2 regions of the Paenibacillus sp. JT22N7 genome follow, and region 1 is predicted to be linked to the other one. Evidence: predicted binding sites of a transcription regulator. Region 1 holds the regulator's gene; the other holds the start of a gene.
What was found. Region 1 encodes LexA, which represses DNA repair genes until DNA is damaged. Its sites were predicted from a motif close to CGAACATATGTTCG; they were not measured.
Positions count from the first base shown of each region.

Region 2: a site for LexA is predicted at 3,753-3,766, ahead of recA (recombinase RecA). Genes of this name have one in related genera too.

Region 1 covers NZ_JBXENY010000003.1:178,861-190,353, reverse strand. Annotated here, with positions in the region: gene metH (methionine synthase) at 1-2,987, opposite strand, end outside; gene AC50Y5_RS09340 (1,2-dihydroxy-3-keto-5-methylthiopentene dioxygenase) at 3,168-3,710, shown strand; gene AC50Y5_RS09335 (HAD family hydrolase) at 3,824-4,609, opposite strand; gene AC50Y5_RS09330 (hypothetical protein) at 4,634-5,140, opposite strand; gene AC50Y5_RS09325 (aldo/keto reductase) at 5,248-6,234, opposite strand; gene AC50Y5_RS09320 (DUF896 domain-containing protein) at 6,266-6,469, opposite strand; gene AC50Y5_RS09315 (LysM peptidoglycan-binding domain-containing protein) at 6,818-7,198, opposite strand; gene lexA (transcriptional repressor LexA) at 7,434-8,054, shown strand; gene AC50Y5_RS09305 (topoisomerase DNA-binding C4 zinc finger domain-containing protein) at 8,176-8,385, opposite strand; gene AC50Y5_RS09300 (restriction endonuclease) at 8,433-8,747, opposite strand; gene AC50Y5_RS09295 (dipeptidyl aminopeptidase) at 9,535-9,906, opposite strand; gene AC50Y5_RS09290 (hypothetical protein) at 9,918-10,043, opposite strand; gene AC50Y5_RS09285 (accessory gene regulator B family protein) at 10,021-10,521, opposite strand; gene AC50Y5_RS09280 (hypothetical protein) at 10,472-11,185, opposite strand.
Region 2 covers NZ_JBXENY010000009.1:134,797-146,289, forward strand. Annotated here, with positions in the region: gene AC50Y5_RS23185 (TIGR00282 family metallophosphoesterase) at 1-22, opposite strand, end outside; gene rny (ribonuclease Y) at 100-1,641, opposite strand; gene AC50Y5_RS23195 (RecX family transcriptional regulator) at 1,873-2,502, opposite strand; gene recA (recombinase RecA) at 2,622-3,683, opposite strand; gene AC50Y5_RS23205 (competence/damage-inducible protein A) at 3,944-5,191, opposite strand; gene pgsA (CDP-diacylglycerol--glycerol-3-phosphate 3-phosphatidyltransferase) at 5,350-5,925, opposite strand; gene AC50Y5_RS23215 (YajQ family cyclic di-GMP-binding protein) at 6,147-6,638, opposite strand; gene AC50Y5_RS23220 (helix-turn-helix domain-containing protein) at 6,676-7,575, opposite strand; gene AC50Y5_RS23225 (DUF3388 domain-containing protein) at 7,596-8,363, opposite strand; gene AC50Y5_RS23230 (DUF3243 domain-containing protein) at 8,561-8,812, opposite strand; gene ymfI (elongation factor P 5-aminopentanone reductase) at 8,919-9,647, opposite strand; gene yfmH (EF-P 5-aminopentanol modification-associated protein YfmH) at 9,662-10,948, opposite strand; gene yfmF (EF-P 5-aminopentanol modification-associated protein YfmF) at 10,954-11,493, opposite strand, start outside.

The DNA of each region.
Region 1 (11,493 bases):
TCTACAGGCTTCAGGAAATCCGCCAAACAAAGGAATGGCTCTACCTGCTGGCGCGGGAAGGTGAAACGTTTGATTTCCTTCGTCTGATCGTTAGCGTCGTAAATAATAATATCGTTGCCTGAGGACTGCGCCGGGAAGAAGCGGTACATGCCGTTAGCCTTCAAAATCCCGTTCGTCGTTCCTTCATGCAAAATGCCGTCAACCGTTTCTTTGAGATGAACCGCCTTCTCGTTCTTTTCCTTCAGCAGGTTTTCCACGTTGCCCTTCAGTCCTAGATGATGACCGAGCAGCATCTGCATATTGATATAAGGAATAATATGCGGCAGCGGAACATCGCGCAAAATGTGGCGATCCAAATCAGGCGGAATGTACACCGGCGCGTCTACTGAAATTTTTGAACGCTCGATTCGGGTAAGCTTAGGCAGCTCTTTGCTTTGAACCTCTTCTTCGCCGCCCGATGCTTTGTATTCCGCCATCTCATCTTCCATCCGTTGACGGTGGTCTTTATCCATCAGCTTATTGGCAATATCAAGCCCGTCCATTGCATCCTTCGCATACAGCACCAAGCCGTCATACTCGGGACCAATCCGTGTCTTTGTAAATTTCCGGGTCAACGCCGCACCACCGACCAGAATTGGCGCGTCAATGCCTGCGCTGCGCATATCCTGCGCTGTAATGACCATCTGCTGCGCCGATTTGACAAGCAAGCCCGACAGGCCAATCGCATCCGCCTTCTCATTGCGGTAAGCTTCTATAAGCTTCTCAGGCGGTACTTTAATGCCGAGATTAATAATCTTGTAACCGTTGTTGGACAAAATAATTTCAACGAGGTTTTTGCCGATGTCATGCACATCGCCTTTTACCGTCGCCAATATAATTTTCCCTTTTACGGACGATTCATCCTTCTCCATAAACTGCTCCAAATGAGCAACCGAAGCTTTCATGACCTCTGCGCTTTGCAGTACCTCCGCCACAATGAGCTCATTATTATTAAACAGTCTGCCGACCTCTTCCATCCCCCGCATGAGCGGTCCATTGATGACCTCCAGCGCCGTATATTTGGCAAGCGCCAAATCCAGATCAGGAATTAGTCCTTCCTTCGTACCTTCAACGACATAAGAACCCAGTCTTTCCTCCAGCGTCAGGTTGGAGATTTTCTCTTTCTTGACCACTTTCTTCTCGCGGAAGGCGGCAACGAAAGCAGCCAGCGTCTCGTCTGTCGTATTAAAAATCAATTCCTCCGCCAGTCTGCGCTCCTCTTCAGGAATCGAAGCGTAACGCTCCAGCTTCTCGGTGTTCACAATCGCATAATCAAGTCCCGCTTTTGTACAATGGTACAAATAAACCGAGTTCAATACTTCGCGACCCGCATCCGGCAAGCCGAAGGAAATGTTGCTCAGGCCTAGAATCGTTTTGGCAAGCGGATATTTTTCTTTGATTAGTTTAATACCCTCAATCGTCTCCACTGCGGAGCCAATATATTGCGGGTCACCAGAGCCAACCGGGAACATATTCGGGTCAAAAATAATATCCTCCGGGTTCATGCCATACTTATCAACAAGCAAACGGTAGGAACGCTCTGCCACTTCGAGCTTCGCTTCACGGCTAACCGCCTGACCGCGCTCATCAATTAGTATCATGACGACAGCTGCGCCATATTGATGGATAAGCGGAAGAATCTTTTCAAACTTGGCTTCGCCATCCTCCAGGTTAATGGAGTTAATGATCGCTTTTCCTTGCGAATATTTAAGGCCCAGCTCAATAATATGATCGTACGTCGAATCAAGCATGAGCGGCACTTTAATTTTCTTGACAACTTGCGGCAAAAAATGATGAACGGCGTACGCTTCATCAATATCCGTATCCTGCAAGTTAATGTCAATGACATGGGCTCCGCCTTTTACTTGCGCTCTGGCAATTTCCGAAGCTTCGTCAAACTTCTCTTCTTTGATCAGACGCTTGAACTTCCGCGAGCCGGAAATGTTCGTGCGCTCCCCTATCATAATTGGGCGGTTTTCCGGCTCAATATAGACGGTATCAATGCCGGATACTGCTGCAGGATGCTCGCCATATTTGGTACGCGGCGGATATTTCGCCATCGTCTCGACAAGAGCGCGGATATGGTCCGGCGTCGTACCGCAGCAGCCGCCAGCAATGTTAAGCCAGCCCTGCTCGGCAAAAGCAGACATTTTTTTCGCTAGCGATTCTGGCGACTCATGATAATTACCGTTCTCATCCGGTAAGCCCGCGTTCGGATAACAGCTTACTGCCGAATTGGCAATTTCACTAAGCGTACGAATATGGTCACGCATAAACTCAGGACCTGTCGCACAGTTTAGCCCCATAGATATTGGCTTCAAATGCTCCAGCGAAATATAAAACGATTCAATGCTTTGGCCCGCAAGCGTCGTTCCCATAGGCTCAATCGTTCCCGAAATCATGATCGGAAGCTCACGACCCATCGTCTCAAACGCATTGCGAATGCCGATGCTCCCCGCTTTTACATTAAGTGTATCCTGGGAGGTTTCAAGAAGCAGCGCATCTACATCTGCTTCCATGAGCGCAATGACCTGCTCGTAGTAGCTGTCCACAAGCTCTTCAAAAGTAACCCCGCCTGTTACAGAAAGCGTCTTCGTCGTCGGACCAAGCGCTCCTGCCACATAACGCGGATGCTCAGGCGTCGAATATTTATCCGCCGCTTCACGGGCAATTTTCGCCGCAGCCAGGTTGATTTCGCGCGCCTTTTCCGGTATATCGTATTCAGCCAGCACGACGCTAGTTGCTCCGAACGTATTCGTTTCCAAAATGTCCGTGCCTGCCTCTAAATATTGTTCATGTATAGTACGGATGACATCAGGACGCGTCAACACGAGTATTTCATTACAGCCGTCCATATCCTCACCGCCAAAATCATCCTCGGTAAGATCGGCTTGCTGAATCATCGTTCCCATTGCGCCGTCCAAAATCAATATCCGCTTTTGCATCATTTCTTGTATGGTTGGTTTCGACAATTATGTGCACCCTTCCTGTGAAAATCACTAAAGTTCAGTTTAACAGAATCGACGCAATGTGAAAAGCAATTGCAATCGACAATCGCTTGTTTTTGCATTATAATCATTATATATTTAATATAACATTTAATTTCAATAGGAAAAGAGGGAATTGTGATGGCTGAGATTAGAATTCGCAATACTGAGGAAAGAATATCTGGCGAGCAGAACGTTCGCGCGTTTTTAGAAAGCCAAGAAGTGCTTTATGAACACTGGGATGCTAGCAAGTTGCCAGGCCATCTGCAAGATAAATTTGTATTATCCGATGAAGAGAAAGCGGAAATTCTCGCTACTTACGATGTAGAAATTCGCGAGCTTGCCCAGCGTCGCGGTTACAAAACATGGGATATCGTTGCCCTTTCAGATGCTACCCCAGGTCTTGATGATATTTTAAAACGTTTTGAGCAAGTGCATACGCACACAGAAGATGAAGTGCGGGCGATTACAGCTGGACGCGGAATCTTTATTATTAAAGGCAGCGAAGAAGTCGGTTATTTCGACGTTGAGCTGGAAGCGGGAGACGTTATTTCGGTTCCAGAAACAATTCCTCACTTCTTCACATTGATGGATAACCGTCAAATCGTTGCTGTTCGCCTGTTTATTGAAACGGAGGGCTGGATTGCCCACCCGTTCGAAGACCCTGCTTTCACTAAAGCTTGATCGTTCCTTCATTGAATTGCGTCATTATACAGAGAAGCCCCTTGAGCCATGTCCAATGGACCAAGGGGCTTCTTCTTATGCTTTTGCAGCAGTAATGGCGCGAGTATGCGCGACTATCCCAGCAGCGGCAGCAATTCCTCTAAATGCTTAATTTCATATGTAGGCACAATTTCATCCGACCGAACAGCGCCATGGCGATTAATCCATACCGAATCCATACCAATGGCATTTGCACCTAAAATATCCGTAGTCAGTTTGTCCCCAACCATTATACCCTGCTCCGGTTCAATACCAAGGCGCTCCAGCGCATGGCGGAAAATCGAAGCGGCCGGCTTGCCTTCACCGAAAGCGCCCGAAATAATGATGTGGTCAAAATAAGGCGCAAGCTGTGGAACGCCTGTAAGCTTCTCCTGCTGCAAATCCGGTGAGCCGTTCGTTAGCAGCAGCAGCTTATACTTGCCTTTTAGCGCATCTAGCAATCGAAACGTTTCATCATATACAATCGGGCGCGCTCTGCGCTCTGCCGGAAACTGCTCGGCCAGTATGGCGCCAAGCTCTGGATTGTCTACGCCCAGCGCTTTTAGCCCTTTCGTCCATGCTTCACGACGATAAGCGGGTGCAAGCTGCTCCAGCTTTCTGAACTCCTCCTGTTCTCCCTCACGGAAGTTAGCCCATAGGCCTTCAAAAGGATTAATTCCGATCATTTTCGTGAAAGGGAACGTTTCATACGATTCATATAAGCTGCGAGCTTCCTTGCGAACAGCTTCCTCCAGCTCTACCGCATCTACGCCCGCTGCTTCCGCACCTGCTTGACAGGTCGCATCAAATGCTTCTTTTACACTACGGTCATCCCATAGCAGTGTGTCATCCAAATCAAATAATACCGCTAGCTTTGCCATTGTTCACTGACGCTCCTGGTCGTTTTATTTTTGTTCGTATGTTATGCCGTTATCTTTGGCAAATTGCTCTAATCTTGCGCTGATTTCATCCGTTGGATAACGATGAAATACTCGCGAAAAAGCCCACGTCGATCCTTTTTGCGGTTCAATCGTCACATAGCCAGGCTGTACGCGAATCGTCTTGATCGCTTCTGCACCTAGACGCTTGTCGCCAGTCATCTTGCGTGTTTGAACATAGTTTTTACCGATTGTAATATACGGGCGCCGCAGGAAAAATACAATTGCCAGAAATACATAGCAGCCAATTGTCACACCTAGCAAGGTATCGAATTTAAATTGCGGGTCCATTTGGGCAAGTATAACGTACATGGCAATAAACAGCAGGAGTAAAATCGGCGCAATATAGCTGCGGCCAACAAAACGATCTGATTGGGGGCCAGCTGGTTTAAAGCTTGGGCCGCCTTGTTTTTTGCGATTTTTGTTAATTTGGTTCGTATTTCGGCGCACCTTGCGCTCCCATGTACGTGACAAATTCGTTCCTCCTTATTATGGCTGCAGCACAAAATCACGCTTAATAAATCAAGTCAGACAAGTGATGCAGGCTGACACCGTATATCTCCAGGTTTCACAGTAATTCGTTAAAACGGACGTTTGAATTTTGCAATAAAACGATTCGGATAGTCTTCGGCAAGCGCGCTGACCTCATCCAGACGGTTCCATATTTCTTCAGGCATCGTCCAGCCGACAGCTCCCATATTATCCTCATATTGCGCAAGCGTACTAGCACCAAAGATTGGGGACGTAATGCCCTCCCTTTGCAGCAGCCAATTCAGTGAAACTTGAGCAGGTGTTTTATCAAGTTCCTTGGCAGCTGCTAATACAGCATCCAAAACAGCAAAGTTTTGCTCATTTGCCCGGTTTGCCCAAGCACTTTCGCCTACTTTGCTTGTCAATCTGCCCTCTGTCGGCTCTGTGCGATCATACCTGCCGGTCAGAAAACCGCCACCAAGCGGAGCCCATGGAATAACGCCAACGTTTTCTTCTAGGCAAAGCGACATCATTTCGCGATCCATCTGGCGACTAACGAGGCTATATTGAGGCTGCAGCGAAACAAAGCGTACATACCTATTAGCATCGCTCCATGCCAAAGATTTCATAAGCTGCCATGCAAAAAAGTTAGAACAGCCGATGTAACGCACCTTGCCTGATGTGACAAGATCATCGAGCGTCCGCAGCGTCTCTTCAATCGGCGTAGCATGATCCCATACATGAACCTGATACAAGTCAATGTAATCGGTTTGCAGTCGCTTGAGGCTCGCTTCCACGCCGTCCATAATATGCTTGCGGGACAGCCCTACTCCATTAATATCAGGAGATGTTGTCATTCTAACCTTTGTAGCAACGACCATCTCAGAACGACGGCCTTTAATCGCTTTTCCGACGATCTCTTCAGAGCGTCCGCTTACATAAACGTTCGCCGTATCGAGAAAATTGCCGCCGCGCTCCACAAAACGATTGATCATCTCAAGCGAATCCTGCTCATTCGTTGTATTGCCAAATGTCATCGTTCCAAGACAAAGTTCAGAAACAGCTAGTCCACTACGTCCAAGCAGTTGGTATTTCATAAAATGATGACCGCCTCTCCCATTAAAATAATTAATGCTGTGGCTTCTCGTCTCCCGCTTCACTCTCTTCATCTTCTACGAATTTAATCGTATCAAGCTGTTGGCGAAAATTGCTTTTAAACTGCTCCATATATTTACTGCGCAGCTCAGCCCGTTCCGTCAGTTCCTCGGGCGTCAAACCGACTGTTTTATTTTTACGGGATAATTCATTAATTCTGGCAATAAGCTCTTCCATTGATTGCTCACCTCACTTGCTGTACTTTTCCCAAACTCTTTCTACTTTGACATTACCAATACGCTGTTGTCAAGGTGAAACGGCTGTCGCCGTCCTTTGGCGGCGCAGCGCGTTTCAGTCCGAGAAATATAGAGAATGGATGAGAAAATCATATCCTTTCCTATATTTCAAGAAAATGGGGCTATAATTAAATACAGAATAGATCGTACAACGATAATGCTATCATTGTTCCGATCTATTCTGTATTTAGGTCGAGTATTCACGCTTCAAAAGTTACGAAGAACAGCTACATGATTTCCGTCATGCAAACAGCTTGCGTATAGTATAGAGGCATGCTTCTTAATGAAGCTATGGAGAAGGAATGACCAGCTTCTGCCCAGGCCATATATCTGGCGACGACAGCTGGTTGCGTTCCCGTATTTGATAAACGGACCAGCGTATATCATCAGAACTGTCCGAGTATTTACGTGCAAGCTCCCATAATGTATCGCCTTGCGCAACCACTACCGTCTGTTCTCCAGCAGACGCTGGCGCAACATGATTCACTGAAGCTTCTGTGCGCACCAATAAAAAACCAGAAAACAATACGATAAACAGAGTCAGACACACCGCCAACTTCAAAGCATAGTTGCTAAATCCAGCCATGCTGATTTGCCATTTCATCTTTGCCGCCTTAACAGGCGCTTTCTCTGAGAAAATAGATTGATAGGATTCTGGATAAATGATCATTGCCCTCACTCCCAAACGTTTGTTCTGTTTCGATATTAACACGAACATTTGTTTGTGGTCAACAGACAATGCGAACTTTTGTTTTTAGGAACTTATGTTTGTACGAACGGCGGTTCCATGTTATAATTTGAGAAATAAATACTCATATTGCACTTCAGATGAAGTGCATGGATCAAAGTTTCAATCAAAATTCATGTCGCACTCATCATGGAGTGCGTGAACTGGAGTGATCGTGTTGTCCAAAGCTTCCAATCGCCAGCAGTCGATTCTGGAATTTATAAAGAACGAAGTTCGCGAGAAGGGTTATCCGCCTTCCGTACGTGAAATTGGAGAAGCAGTTGGACTTGCTTCAAGCTCTACTGTACACGGTCATCTGGACCGTCTGGAGAAGAAAGGGCTTATCCGCCGCGATCCGACTAAACCTCGCGCTATCGAGATTTTGGATCAGGAAGATGTCGACGGGATTATCCGTCCTGCTGTTACCCATGTACCAATCGTCGGTAAAGTTACTGCAGGTGTACCGATTACCGCTACTGAGAATATTGAAGAATATTTTCCCATCTCTTCCCATTACGTAGGAGATGATGATGTATTCATTCTTAATGTCATTGGCGAGAGCATGATTGAAGCCGGCATACATAACGGCGACTACGTTATTGTACGCCAGCAGCAGACCGCTACTAACGGTGATATTGTGGTCGCCATGACTGAGCACGATGAAGCAACAGTCAAAACCTTTTACCGCGAGAAGGATCATATCCGTCTCCAACCGGAAAATGTAACCATGGAACCTATCCGCCTGAAGAACGTTACGATTTTAGGCAAAGTCATCGGCTTGTTCCGTGATTTTCATTAATCCTAGAAATTTCATACCCTTCATACAAGAATAAAGCTGCATCCTTGCCCGCACTAGAAACGGGTTGGATGCAGCTTTTTAATTTAGTCAGAGGATTTTTTCCAGCTATCGGTCTTCCTCCTCAGACTGCCTCGGTATGACGACATTTGGGAAAGCTTGAACAACCCAAAAACTCCCCACGCGCACTTTTACGACGAACTAATGGCTGGCCACATTTTGCACATGCTACTTCATTTCTTATTTGATTGGTAATTATTTTCTCTGTATTGTTTTGTTCTGTATTGGTTTGTGGTGTTGGAATTGATTTATCGGTATTGATCTTCAAAATCATTTCAATGAGCTCTGCTCGATCAATAAGCCGAACGGCATTTGACTTTGCTAATGTGACTGCAGCTGCGTCACCGTTACCTTGTAGCCATGAGCCTCTAAAAGATGTCCAAGATACTTCTCGAACTGTCGGCCCTCCATCTTATCTATTTCTGCGATACCGGAACGCTTAAGGCGTTCATTACGTTTGCGAGCAATTGATATCACTACATTTGCATACAACAACATAACCGCACCAAATGCCACACCCGCAAAAATAAAAGAATTTGCAAGCTTGTACGCACCAAAACCTGCACCCAGCATAAGAAGCAGCACAAATGCTTGTACTGGGTCCAACTCCTGTTTCTTCCTTCTACGTTTTGCCATATTTAGATCCCTTTCGCTCAACATAATATACCTTATATCGGAAAATATAATAGGAATTTATACTTAATAATAAAAATATAAAAACGCTCGAGTCTACTCACTTCACTTAACTTTGTTTCCTCACGGTCAGTTGTGTCGATTTTCACAATAACTACCACCATATAAAAAGGCTGACACAAAGCACTACTGATATCTACATCAGTAATACTCGTGTCAGCCCTCTCCAAATTTACAATCGGTTACCGGTATGTATGCTATTGTTTCATCATTCATTTGATGTCATGGATCTGATCGAACCCAGCGAGGAAGAGCTCAACATCCCGTAATCAACAGTATAGCGCAGTGAAACTAGTTTCAATTCGCTGGACTGTGAGACGAAAATGAATGCGGCTTTATCTCCCCGCTGCCTGGAACTCGATCATTCCTGCTTTAATATCTTTCTGTCTCTATAATGATATTTGTTTCCCTCTGTTTTACATTTTTAATATATCACAGGATCCCATACCATTTTGTCGTTTTTTGTCGAAACGTTTTGCGCATTCTATACTAGTATCGATTTATATTGACATAATAATGAAAATGTGTATTAAAATGATTCTACCCACTTCTGGATTGGCTCTGTTTAAGCAGGTGTTCCTCTAAAGATAATTTTCCTTTAGCTTCATTCGCTGTATAACAGCCTTCGAAATACTCAGTTATGGAATAAAATGTTCTATTAACCTCCTAAATTTGCTGTACATTTACGAGGATATATGTTTTATACAAAAGAACTGATCCCGTGATGGGATCAGCTCTTTTGTATTAGGTGTTCTACCAAATAAAGTTTCCCTTTCGCCACACTTGTTTCATAGCCCCCGGGGAAATGCGCTGTGATTGCATAGCTTTCGACGGTTACAGCTTGAATATAATTGATATTAACAAGATTAATGCTATCCAATAGAACAAAGCCTAATGGTAAAAATATTTGCTTACAGCCTTCCAGTGTCAGTATTACCGTAAATACACCTTTGGCTGTATAAAATCTCGGGACAGAATAGTTTTTCTTAGGCTGGAAAACATCTACGAAAAAAACTTCACCCAATTTGAATGTATCAAATTGCTCCCCGTCTATCACATTGCCATACACCCGTTGTCCAAGAATTTCAGTTGTCATATTCATTAGCGGACCATCTACTTACGAAGTTCTTTCGGGATAGGTTGCGCTCCGATGAATGTTTTAAAGCTTTTGCCTTCTGCTGAACGTTTAGCACCTTTTAGCAGCTTCACCGCAATTTTACGAGCTAGTTTCTGCATCATCTCTAACACCTCCAATCTGATCGATAATAACCAAAAGCATTTGGGCCAAAAATGCAAGCGCGATTACATCTGATTGAAAAAATATATTTGATAATACGAGCAGCAAAGGAACGCCGTTCCCTCCCAGAAAAATCAATAATAAGCTCGCGTTTAATAAGTTCAATACTACTAAGTGGGAATCGCTTAATACAACATGTGGGATGATGCTTATTAGCGTAATGGAGACAGCAGCACAAACGGTTAGAGAGCTAAAATGAAATCCACCTGTATAATGCCGCAAGGTACAAAAGGCAAGCATGCCTAACAGCGTCAATAAGAAAGCGCCTGTCGCCCATCCAATGCCTAATGAAACGGATATTATGACTGTTGGATTTACCCAGATTCCGAGTTGGTAGGACATCACATTGACAGATACGTCGCTCTGAGGATCAGCCCTTTTTATTGAATTGGCCATTTTTCTGCAGATATATTCTATCATCTTCCCGATCACGCCTCCTTGATAAAAAGTAAAGAATGCTGAAAGTGATTAAAACTAAAGGGTATACATAGATTGCAGCATTAAAGTGAATTGTCATATATATGGTCGCAGTTATGATAATAGCTGTTGACAAGGCAGATATAATAATAATTTTGTTTATTCCTGTAAACATCTTCTCTCGAATACTAAATTCGTGAGGAGGAATCTGGATAAAAGAAAACCCATAGTTACGTCTCTTCAAAAATGTCCCCAGCAATAAGGCTGTAATATCGGTTAGCAACTGAATGGTATATACAGCTACACCGCCAGACATTCCTGCAACAGCATCATTTATGCCGATGGCCGTAGCAAGGAAATACACTGGGAACTGCAAACTTACATATGCCGCGAATCCTACGGCGACCATCATGCCCGAATACAAAACCTTAATACTCAGTGCATATCTAAATAGCAATGTATATACAACAAACTGGATAGGTATATCAACCATCGGACCCAAGTCAAGCACCACTCGAATTATGTAAGATAAGCATGAAACCCAAGCGCAAATTAAAATCAATGATATTTTATGCGCGAACAAGGGCTGTCGATAAAATTTAAACATAAGAGTAACCGTTGCAACAGCATCTAGCATGCTAAAGGCTAAATAACCAATCGTATCCATCCGGAAATACCACCGTCTTTGAATGAAATTTTAGAAAAGTAAAATTATAGTTTTATCATTGCATGACGTCAACTCTGTTGGCAATATCAAATTTTATGCTAAATGAATAATACGTCCTATATCTTATGCTTGGTCCATGTACCTGTTAAGATACACTCAACAACTGAGGATATGGACATTTCATTTCGTGGTCTAGTTTAACTATAAATTAACTTAGATAAGAAACATAAATCACCCCGTACAGGAGCATTTATTTTAAATACAATTTCATCTTCTTCCTTTACGGCCCTATATCTTCTATGGTGTGA
Region 2 (11,493 bases), on a different contig from region 1:
CCCCAATAAATAATACGTTCATTGCTGCTCACTTCCTTTTACCTATTCAGACAGGAAAAGTGGCTGCAGGGCAGCCACTTTTCCGCGTTGCTATGCTGTTTACTTCGCGTATTCCACAGCCCGTGTCTCACGAATAACGGTGACTTTGATGTGGCCTGGATAATCAAGCTCACTTTCAATCTTCTTCGTAATGTCGCGAGCGAGTCGGAATGCTTCTGTATCGTCAATCTTCTCAGGCTGTACCATAACGCGTACTTCACGGCCGGCCTGGATGGCATACGATTTCTCAACACCATCGAATGACTCCGAAATATTCTCCAGCTTCTCCAGACGCTTGATGTACGTTTCGAGCGTCTCACGGCGTGCGCCTGGACGTGCTGCCGACAAGGCGTCAGCTGCACCAACCAGCATTGCGATAACCGAAGTGGCTTCACAATCGCCATGGTGGGAAGCGATACTGTTAATAACAACAGGATGTTCTTTGTACTTCTTGGCTAATTCAACGCCAATCTCAACGTGCGAGCCTTCAACCTCATGGTCAAGTGCTTTACCGATGTCATGCAGCAAGCCTGCACGCTTCGCGAGAGTAATATCCTCGCCCAGCTCGGCAGCCATAAGTCCAGTCAAGTAAGCAACCTCCATGGAGTGCTTGAGCACGTTTTGACCGTAGCTTGTCCGATACTTGAGTCTTCCCAAAATCTTAATCAAGTCAGGATGCAAGCCATGCACACCCACCTCAAAAGTAGCTTGCTCACCGTATTCACGGATACGCTCGTCCACTTCCTTGCGTGATTTCTCAACCATCTCTTCAATACGAGCAGGATGGATACGTCCGTCAGCGACAAGCTTCTCAAGTGAAGTTCGGGCAATTTCACGCCGGATAGGATCGAAGCCGGACAGGATGACCGCTTCCGGTGTATCGTCGATAATGAGATCGATACCGGTCAATGTTTCCAGAGCGCGGATATTACGACCTTCGCGTCCGATAATGCGGCCTTTCATTTCCTCATTCGGTAAGGAGACGACTGATACAGTCGTTTCTGCTACGTGATCAGCCGCACAACGTTGGATAGCGAGCGATATAATATCACGTGCTTTTTTATCTGCTTCTTCTTTAGCCTGCTGCTCGATTTCCTTGATCATCTGCGCTGTCTCATGTCGTACTTCCTGTTCAACATTAGACAAAATAATCGATTTCGCACCTTCCATCGTCAAGCCGGAAATTCGCTCCAGCTCGCTAAGCTGCTGCTTATAGATGGTATCAATCTGTTCTTGGGTTTCATCGATCCGTTTCTCTTTGTTGGCAACTAATTCTTCTTTGCGTTCCAGCGCTTCTAATTTTTTATCCAACGACTCCTCTTTCTGGAGTAAACGTCTGTCCTGTCGCTGAACCTCATTACGACGTTCACGAATGTCTTTTTCAGCTTCGGTACGAAGTTTGTGGACTTCATCTTTCGCTTCCAGCACCGTTTCCTTTTTCTGCGCTTCTGCTTCTTTTTTCGCATTTTCTACGATTTGGATAGCAGCCTGCTCAGCACTGGAAATTTTGGCTTCGGCAATCGACTTTCGAATAAAATAACCAACTCCAAAGAAAATAACGCCAACAACGAGACTGATCAAGATCGTCCAAATAGGATTCATCCTCTTGTTCACCTCCTCGTTGCATTCACAAAAGCAAACGCTTGGAATGATATTTGATTTTAGTCGGTTTCCATACCGTTTTCATCTTCTAACAACTTGCCGAAAATAATCTTCTCAAATCAATTTTTGGAAGGAAAATAGATTTGATGTGGAAGGAATACAAATTCATTTTATCTTTTGGTAAAATCAATTGTCAAGCAAAAGCCCAACGTGATCTTTTTGCTTTATTGATTATGCATTCTCTTCCGCTGATTTTACTGCGGCTTTAATAATGTCTACAGGAAAGCCCCTTCGTATTAAAAAAGCTGCCAGCTTGCGTCTGCGCTCAAACGGCTCGCCTTTTATAGTTCGCCATTTTTTGGAAGCGGTAGCAATAGCTGTTTCAAGCTCCATCTCACTGTCAATTGCCGAAGTAGCGGCAAGCGCAGCTGTTTTGGACACACCCCGCTGCAGCAATTCCTGCTGAATGTAACGCCTGCCCTTCTGGCTGCTTTTCATTCGCTGAGCAGCAAATTGCATCGCATACTGTTCATCATCCACAATATGTTCCTTTTCTAAACGCTCAATGGTGTAATTAATATGATCCTCAGCAATTAGTTTCCGTTTCAGATACTGCTTTATTTGCTTGCTTGTCCGCGGCTTAAAACCCAAATAATAAACCGCCATCGCATAAGCGCGATAACGCTCGTCCTCGCTGCCAATTTCCTCTATTTGCGCCTCTGTAAGAAGTTGTCCTTTAAACAGTGTATGGCGGATCAACAGATCCTCATGAACCGATAAAATCGGCTCTTCGCCTTCCGCGAATATAAGATAGCGGCTTCGATGCTTGCTGTCTTTCTCAACCGCTCTGATTTCAATCATAGGCCCTCCATGTTACGTTTTGCAACTAGTTATAAATGCTAAATAAAACAAGTTCGCCGTCCCTAGAAAGGAACGGCGTCATCATCATTCTTTATCCATTTCGCTACTAATTGAGCGTATTAGTCCAATTCAGACTCATCAAAATCGTCTTCATCCTCTTCTTCTTGACCAAGACCTGTCGCTTGAGTAGCAGTCGCTACCAAGTTGCTGGCATCACGAATTTGCTTATCAATGACGTCTGCAATATCTTCATGGTCTTTCAAAAACTGCTTAGCATTTTCCCGGCCTTGACCGAGGCGCTCGCCATTGTAAGAGAACCATGCACCGCTTTTTTGTACAATATCGAGTTCAACGCCCAAATCAACGAGCGTACCCTCTTTGGAAATGCCCTCACCGTACATAATGTCAACCTCGGCTTGCTTGAACGGCGGAGCCACTTTGTTTTTGACAACTTTAATACGTGTACGGTTACCAATCATATCATTGCCTTGCTTCAGTGTCTCAATCCGGCGGACATCAAGACGTACGCTGGAATAAAATTTCAAAGCGCGTCCACCTGGTGTCGTCTCAGGGTTACCGAACATAACGCCGACTTTCTCACGCAGTTGGTTAATAAAGATCGTAATCGTCTTCGATTTGCTGATGGCTCCGGATAGCTTGCGAAGTGCCTGTGACATTAGGCGTGCCTGCAAACCAACGTGCGAGTCACCCATGTCGCCTTCGATCTCAGCCTTAGGTACAAGTGCTGCAACAGAGTCGATAACAACAATGTCAACCGCGCCACTACGAACGAGCGCTTCTGCAATTTCCAGCCCTTGCTCCCCTGTATCTGGCTGGGAAAGCAGCAATTCATCGATATTAACGCCCAGCTTGCTTGCATATAACGGATCAAGTGCATGCTCCGCATCGATAAAGGCAGCTTGTCCGCCTGCACGTTGAACTTCTGCAATCGCATGAAGCGCAACGGTCGTTTTACCAGATGATTCCGGTCCATATACTTCAATAATACGTCCTCTCGGGAAACCCCCGATTCCAAGTGCGATATCTAAAGCAAGCGAGCCGCTCGGCACGACCTCCACTTGCATATGTGTTGATTCCCCTAGTTTCATGATAGAGCCCTTGCCGAATTGTTTCTCAATTTGACGCATAGCCATATCTAACGCAGCACGACGATCAGCCAATCAACTCACATCCTTCGTTATTTATAATATAATGATAACCTTTTTCCGACCCTTTGCCAAGCACTTTTTCGAACATACATTCGTTTTTTTTGTGAAGCCGACGGAAGGCATGCAACTTTTAAATATCTGTAACTAAACAAAAAAAACCGCAGCAAAGTTATCTTCGCCACGGTTCTTCCGTAAGTTGAGTTCAGTATACGCCCGTTTCCGGCAAAAAGCAACACCTTTCGCCAAATTTTGGTCGAAGAACTCTTATATAGTTAGTTTTGAATTGCAAGCCACAAACGGTACAGCAATGTTTTTACAGCGCGAACGCGAATAATCGTCCGGCTGCCGCTTAATTGCAATGGATAAACCATCGTCTCCTTGCCACGCTCGGCAATAGCTATATAAACAAGCCCTACCGGCTTGCCTTCACTCTCCGCAGGGCCAGCAACACCTGTTATAGACACGCCGAAATCGCTGTCTGCGAGCTGCTGCACCCGCTCAGCCATTAGCGCAGCTGTCGATTCGCTTATGGCGCCAGGAGCCCCTTCGCCCTCTAGCTGCGCAAGAGGTATGCCTAGCAGCGCATGCTTCATTTCATTCGTATACGTTACAACACCGCCCGTGTATTCCCCACTGCTTCCAGGTACGCTCGTAATCAACTCTGCTAGCAGACCGCCGCTGCAGCTCTCAGCACTAGCTAGCTTGCGTCTGCTAGCGCGAAGCAGTCTTATGACCGCCTCCTCCAGCGGAATGTCCTCTTGGGCGTATAGATGCTCTCCAATGCGTTCAATAATCTGCTCCACTGTCGCATCAATCTTGCCATCAGCCTCTGCCTGTGTGGCCGCCTTCGTCGAAACGCGAATAGCTACCTCGCCTTCCTTCGCATAAGGAGCAATTGTCGGGTCAACCTGAGCCTCGATTAGATCGAGCAGTTTAGCCTCCAAATTGGATTCCCCAATGCCTGCAAACTTCAGCAACCGCGAATAAAGCGGCTGCTCATGCCCGAGCAGCGTCCGCAGCCATTCCTTGCCCGGCCCGTCGATCATCGGCTTCATTTCCCGTGGAGGTCCCGGCAGCAGCATATAATGCGTGCCATCCTCCGTCAGAGCGTTGCCTACCGCAAGGCCCGCCGCATTGTGCAGCGGTACGCTTCCATCGATAGACAATGCCTGTCTGCGATTGCTTTCAACCATATGTACGCCTCTTGAGCTGAACAGCTCTTCGATTTTATCCATGGAAGGCTTGTGCAAGGACAAACCACGGCTCAAATAAGCAGCCAGCACATCCTTCGTCAAATCATCAAGCGTGGGCCCCAAACCGCCTGTAAACACGAGCAGGTCAGCGCGTTCTCTCGCTGTCACAATTGCTTTGCGAATACGCTCGGGGTTATCCCCGACTACGGTTTGAAAATAAACATCAATGCCTAGCGCGGCCAGCTCTTGGGACAAATACTGTGCATTTGTATTTACAATCTGTCCGAGCAGCAATTCTGTACCTACTGCAATAATTTCTGCTTTCATGCTATTCATCCTCCTTTAGGTAATGGCAGCGCCATTTCGCGATGAAATATAAGCCCATTATAGGGGTGTAACTTATAAATTTCTTATATTTTAAGCAAAAGCATCCTTCCCGAAACAGGAAAGATGCTTTTCAAAAAACGGCAAAGCGCGTTTCATCGTTATTCAACCGGTATTAGATGTTTATTTTTCACAAAATAATCAATTCCGGAATAAAGCGTAATCGCAACTGCGACCCAGCTTGCAATCAAATCAAATGGAAATGAGATGAAAGCAAATGGGAAATTGTTAAGCAAAAGCGAGATAATCATCGTAATTTGTATAGCTGTTTTCCATTTGCCCCAGTTGCTGGCCGCCATAACACTGCCCTCAAGCAGCGCAATTTGACGAAGTCCCGTAACGGCGAATTCACGGCTAATAATCAGGATGGCAATCCAGCCAGCCAGCTTATCCATCTCCACAAGGGAAATCAGAACCGCAGCCACAAGCAGCTTGTCAGCGAGAGGATCGAGAAGCTTGCCTAAGTTGGTTACGATTTTGTTCTTACGGGCGATATACCCGTCCAAACCATCCGTACTCGCTGCCACAATAAAAATAATCGCCGCAATAATCTGGTTATATGTAATGGAATAGTCATCAAATACAACTGAGCCCACATTCATATTAACGAGTAGGAAAACCATAATAATCGGCACTAAAATAATTCTAACCAGCGTGATTTTATTGGCGAGATTCATACCTCATCCTCCCCGAATAAAACAAAATCCGTCCTGCCATTGCCTATCATTGCAATCACCTGTTCTGTCATCTGCGTCTCCCCAGATCCCTTCCGCGAAACTATCTTATCAAGTATAATACATTGTTTAATCTGGTGTCAAAATGAAGAAAAACAGGTTTAACAAAGCCCCCTTCTCCCGCCAAAAGCGAAAAAAGAGGACTTCAATACCGCCACATGCGGTTAACGATAATTTGTAAATTGCAGCTCAATCGGCAAGTTAGCACCGCGCAGCAAATTCATAACAGCTTGCAAGTCGTCACGGCTTTTGCCGCTTACGCGAATTTGATCGCCTTGAATCAGGCTTTTCACCTTAAGCTTCGAATCGCGAATCAAAATATTAATTTTTTTGGAATGCTCCTGATCAATGCCCTGCTTAAGCTTTACATGCTGACGAACAGTATTCGCCGAAGCCGACTGAATTTTGCCGTAATCCATATTTTTGATCGGCACGCCGCGTTTAATCATTTTCGATTGCAAAATATCAATTACACTGTTCAATCTGTACTCATCATCAGAGACGAGAACCAGCTCTTCATTTTCCAGCTTAATGCTGCTTTTGCTGCCTTTAAAATCAAAGCGCGTCTCGATTTCACGCTCCGCCTGCTGAATCGCATTGTTTAGCTCCTGCATGTCCACCTTGGACACAATATCAAATGAACTTTCTGAAGACATGTAACTCCACTCCCCTATAAAATAGCTATTATCCGTGTTATGGCGTAGCCGAACCGGTCGCTTCCGGGCTGCCTGCATTCGCCGATGCCGCCGGATTCAACTGGATTTTTTTTGAGCCTGCACGGTCCCCATCGGGAACAAGCACGCCATCAACTGAAATCGTGACCAGATCGGCACGGCCCACATTGATATATAACGGCTGAGTCAATTCAAAGTTCAATGTCGAGCCGTCATTTGCATTTTCCGATAGCAGCGCGCTGCCTTTTGAGCCGCCTTCACGAACTTCCATCCAGCTTTTCCCGCCAGCAACCTTGATTTCCAGCTTGTGCACGGCTGTTCCTGGACCTACATCATAATGGTCGACTTTGCCGATTTTCGATGAAAAAGTAACCGTCACATCCTCCTGAATCGTCGGTGTAGGAGATGGTGTAACCGTAGGCGCAACAGCACCCGTTGACGCTCCAGCTTCCGGCGTTGGCGTAGGTGGTGCAGATTCATCGGTAATTTTCGTACCTTGATCAACCATATCAGAAGGTTTGTCTTTTTGATTAATGACAAAAATCCATACGACCGCCACAATCAAAATCAAAAATGACCACATCATCACATTAAAGCCGAGCTTGCCAATACGGTCAGAGCCGACAGACTGTACGCGTCTGGGCGGCCTTGTGGTAACAGGCTCCGTTAATGTTTCTGTAATCGTATTCGGTACTTCCTTCTCGTGCAGGCGCAGCACCTCTTCGGTATCAAGCCCTACAGCTTCGCAATAATTTTTCACAAAGGCCCGCAAGTAGAAGCTTCCCGGCAGCACGCTGTGATCGCCGCTCTCGATAGCTTCGAGGTAGCGTTTGCGAATTTTCGTCGTTTCCTGAATATCGTCAAGCGTCAGCCCGCGTTCTTCACGCGCCTTGCGGAGCAGCGCTCCAAGATTAGACATGCCTGCTTCCTCCTTTCAACTTAAAAATCATCCGAGTAATTTGCAGTAAACGATTCGTACGTAATTTCCTCATCCGGCGTATTGCGCAGCTCTATAATAATATCAAAATGGCTGTGATCGTATTGGGACTCTTTAATAAAAATATCGGGATGCTCAATGACCTTCGTCGAAGGCATAGCCATAATTTCCTGCAGCAAGGCATGATGGCGCTCATTGGAACGAATCGTGCTCACAATGCCGTCAATAATAAAAATATTATTTTCGTTCATTTCTTCTTCCGACAGCTGGCTTCTTACCGTTTGGCGGAGAAGCGTTGAAGAAACGAACGCCCACCGTTTATTTGAGCATACGCTGCCAGCGATGATGGATTCTGTTTTCCCTACGCGCGGCATGCCACGTAAACCTATTACCTGATTGCCTTCACGTTTAAACACTTCGCCAAGAAAGTCAACGAGAATACCCAGTTCATCGCGGGTAAAACGGAATGTTTTGCGATCGTCAGAATCCCGTTCGATATATCTTCCATGGCGCACAGCTAAAATATCTACAATAGTTGGCGTCCGCAGCTTGTTCACTGTAATATTATCAACTTTTTTCAGCATTTTGCCGAGCAGCACGATTTTTTCTTCATCATCGGTTTGCAGCAGCATGCCGCGCGTCCGGTCTTCTACACCGTTAATCGTCATTATATTAACTTCCAACATACCAAGCAAAGAAGCTATGTCGCCGAGCAAGCCTGGCCTGTTCTTATGTATCTTATATTCCATATACCATTGTTTTGATTCCAGCCTAATCACCATCCCAGCACATTGTTGACCGTACATTTCCTGTTGTCCGTCAAAATCTTATTCTACAATTTTCGCCACAATCCTGCAACCTCACATCAAAACTATTGAAAAGATAGCGGCCGGTGCTTGCGGTTATGATTCATATTCGCAGAAAAGCCTCCGTGCGGGAGGCTTTTCTGCGAATAACATGTAGCGGATTACGCCTTTTGTACCAGCTTTATCATGAGGCAGGCTAGAACTTTACGCTCGGAATCGTCGCCTGCATCCCACAGTTCCTTCAATACGCGCTGCTCCTCATTTTTCGGATCGACCTTTTCATCGAGAAAAGAACCGATTTCGAAGGCCAGGCTGGTGATGGCCTCATCATTCATTCCGATTTGCTTCGCATGCTGCACCTTGTCAGCCAAAAACTGCTTCCACGTATCGAAGTTTGTAAGAACGGTTGACATTTTTCTTCGCCTCCTTGTTTTGTGAAGAATCATCAACAGTCATTATTTTGCTTCGATACGAGGCAGATTATGCGGATCATTTGCCATCAAAAAACAGCATTTTTCCTTACGTATGCCAGCCGCCATTCGGACTTATGACTTGACCTGTAATGTAGGAAGATTCCGGCAGGGAGAGAAAATAAACGAGCGAAGCGACTTCATCCGGCTGGCCGAGGCGGCCCAGCGGAATTTCCTGCTCTAATGCTGTTTTCTCATCCTCATTGAATCCATCCATCATTTCGGTGTTTACCGCTCCAGGAGCAACCGCATTGACTGTAACGCCCGACGGCGCCAATTCCTTAGCCAAAGCTTTCGTGAAAGCGTTCATCCCTCCCTTGGAAGTGGAATACAGCACTTCACAGGAGGCGCCTGATATTCCCCAAACGGAGGAAACATTAATAATTCGGCCGAAACGATTTTCAATCATGGGCGGCATAAAAATCTGGCTGCACAAAAACATTCCCTTCAAATTGACAGCCATCAGGTCGTCCCATTCTTCCTCCGATACGTCCATGAGCATGCCATAATGCGCAACACCGCCATTGTTAACGAGTATATCAGGCATTCGGTTATGTGCCTCAAGCTTGTCTCGCATGCGCAGCAGCTGCTCCTTGGAGCGCAAATCAGCGGTAATGGTCATTGCATCTCCGCCAAGCTGCAAGCATTCCCTTGCTGTTTCATTTGCCGCCTCATGGGCGTTTAAATAATGGATGACGACATTCATGCCTTCCGCCGCGAAGCGCCGCGCAATTGCGGCGCCGATGCCACGGCTTCCCCCTGTTATAAGCACAGTCATCTCCCCCAGCGTCTTCACGCCTCAGGCTTCTCCACTATTGATACCGCCAGCTGATTAAAATCGAAATGCTCGCGCAGGCGCTCATTTGCCTGCTCAAGCGTACAGCTTTCATACAACGGCAGTACATCAAACATATCGCTGTCGCGGAAGCGGTAGCGTGTAAATTCGCCTGCGATGGATTCAGGGGAGTTCAGCATCCGCAAGTAACCGCCGATTTTTTTTCGTTTTGAGCGTTCAAAGGCGATTTCATCGAGTCCACTCTCAAGCGCTTGCTCAATAGCAGACTTAACACGAGCTAGCAGCTGCTCTGGATTTGGCGTATCTCCGCCAAGCACCGAAAACGCATAACCCGGATTTGCATTATATTCGGTTCCAAAGGAATCGGAAATAAGCTGGCTTTCATATAGCTCTTCATACAAAGCGGAGCTTGGCCCGAACAATACGTCCAGCATCAGCTTGGAAGTAACTTCCTGACGCAGCAGCTCTTCGCTGGATAGCCCTGTGTTTTTCTCCTTAAAGCCAAACATGCATTTTGGCAGCGATACCGGAAGCTTCGTTACTTTATGCGGCGTTTTGACCGAAGTCGGCTCATCCTCAAATAAACGACGTATTTCACCCTGCGGCTTGAAGTTTTTAGCCGCTTGATTGCGCCTTACAAGCTCAAATACTTCCTTCGCATCTACGCCGCCAACGACGAACAGCAGCATATTGGATGGGTGGTAAAAGGTTTCATAGCACTGATACAGCGTTTCCTTGTCAATTTGATAAATCGACTCTACAGTGCCGGCAATATCAATATGAACCGGATGGGTGTGGTACAGCGCATCAATAAGCCCAAAATAAACGCGCCAATCGGCATTATCCTTGTACATATTGATTTCCTGTTCGATAATGCCTTTTTCCTTGTCCACATTCGTATCGGTGAAATAAGGATTTTGCACGAAATTAATGAGCGTCTCTAAGTTGGCAGGAATTTGCTCCGTCGCTGAAAACAAATAGACAGTACGGTCGAAGCTCGTAAAAGCGTTCGCTGAAGCGCCTTGGGAAGCAAACGTAGCGAAAATATCGCCAGTTGGCTCCTCGAACATTTTATGCTCCAAAAAATGGGCAATACCGTCGGGAACTTTGACCGCTTCCCCATCGCCGACTGCAAACCAATTATCTACGGAGCCATATTTCGTCGAAAATGTTGCGTAGGTTTTATGAAAGCCCTCTTTAGGCAGCACTATGACTTCAAGCCCATTATCCAGCACTTCACGATAAAGCGTCTCCTGTACGCCCTTATACTCCAATGGTTGCACGATGGTTACGCCTCCTTCCGATCACGCAAATAATAAATCGTATCGAGCTGCACATTTTGTGCGACTCTGACAATATCAGCAGCAGTAACGGCCTGCACCTGCTCAAGCAGCTTCTCGGCACTTCTTTCCTTGCCGGACAGCACCGCATTAAAATCGTAAGCAATCATTTCATAAGCGGAATCCTGCAGCTCGCGCAAATGATTCGCTATCATCGCTTTCGTCTGGCTCATTTCAAGCTCGGACAGCTCGCCTTGACGCATGCTCTCAAGCTGCTCGCGAATAATTTTGACCGCTTTCTCATAGTTCTCGATTTCGATGCCTGACTGCACCGTGCATATGCCTTTATGTCCATCAAGACGGGAAGCGGCATAATAAGCCAAGCTTTCCTTCTCACGCACATTTAAAAATAGCTTGGAGTGCGGATATCCGCCCAGCACACCATTATACATAAGTGCTGCTGCATAATCATCATCGCCATAAGCGACGCCCGTACGCAGGCCCAAATTAAGCTTCCCTTGGGTCACATCCATCCGTTCAACAACCGT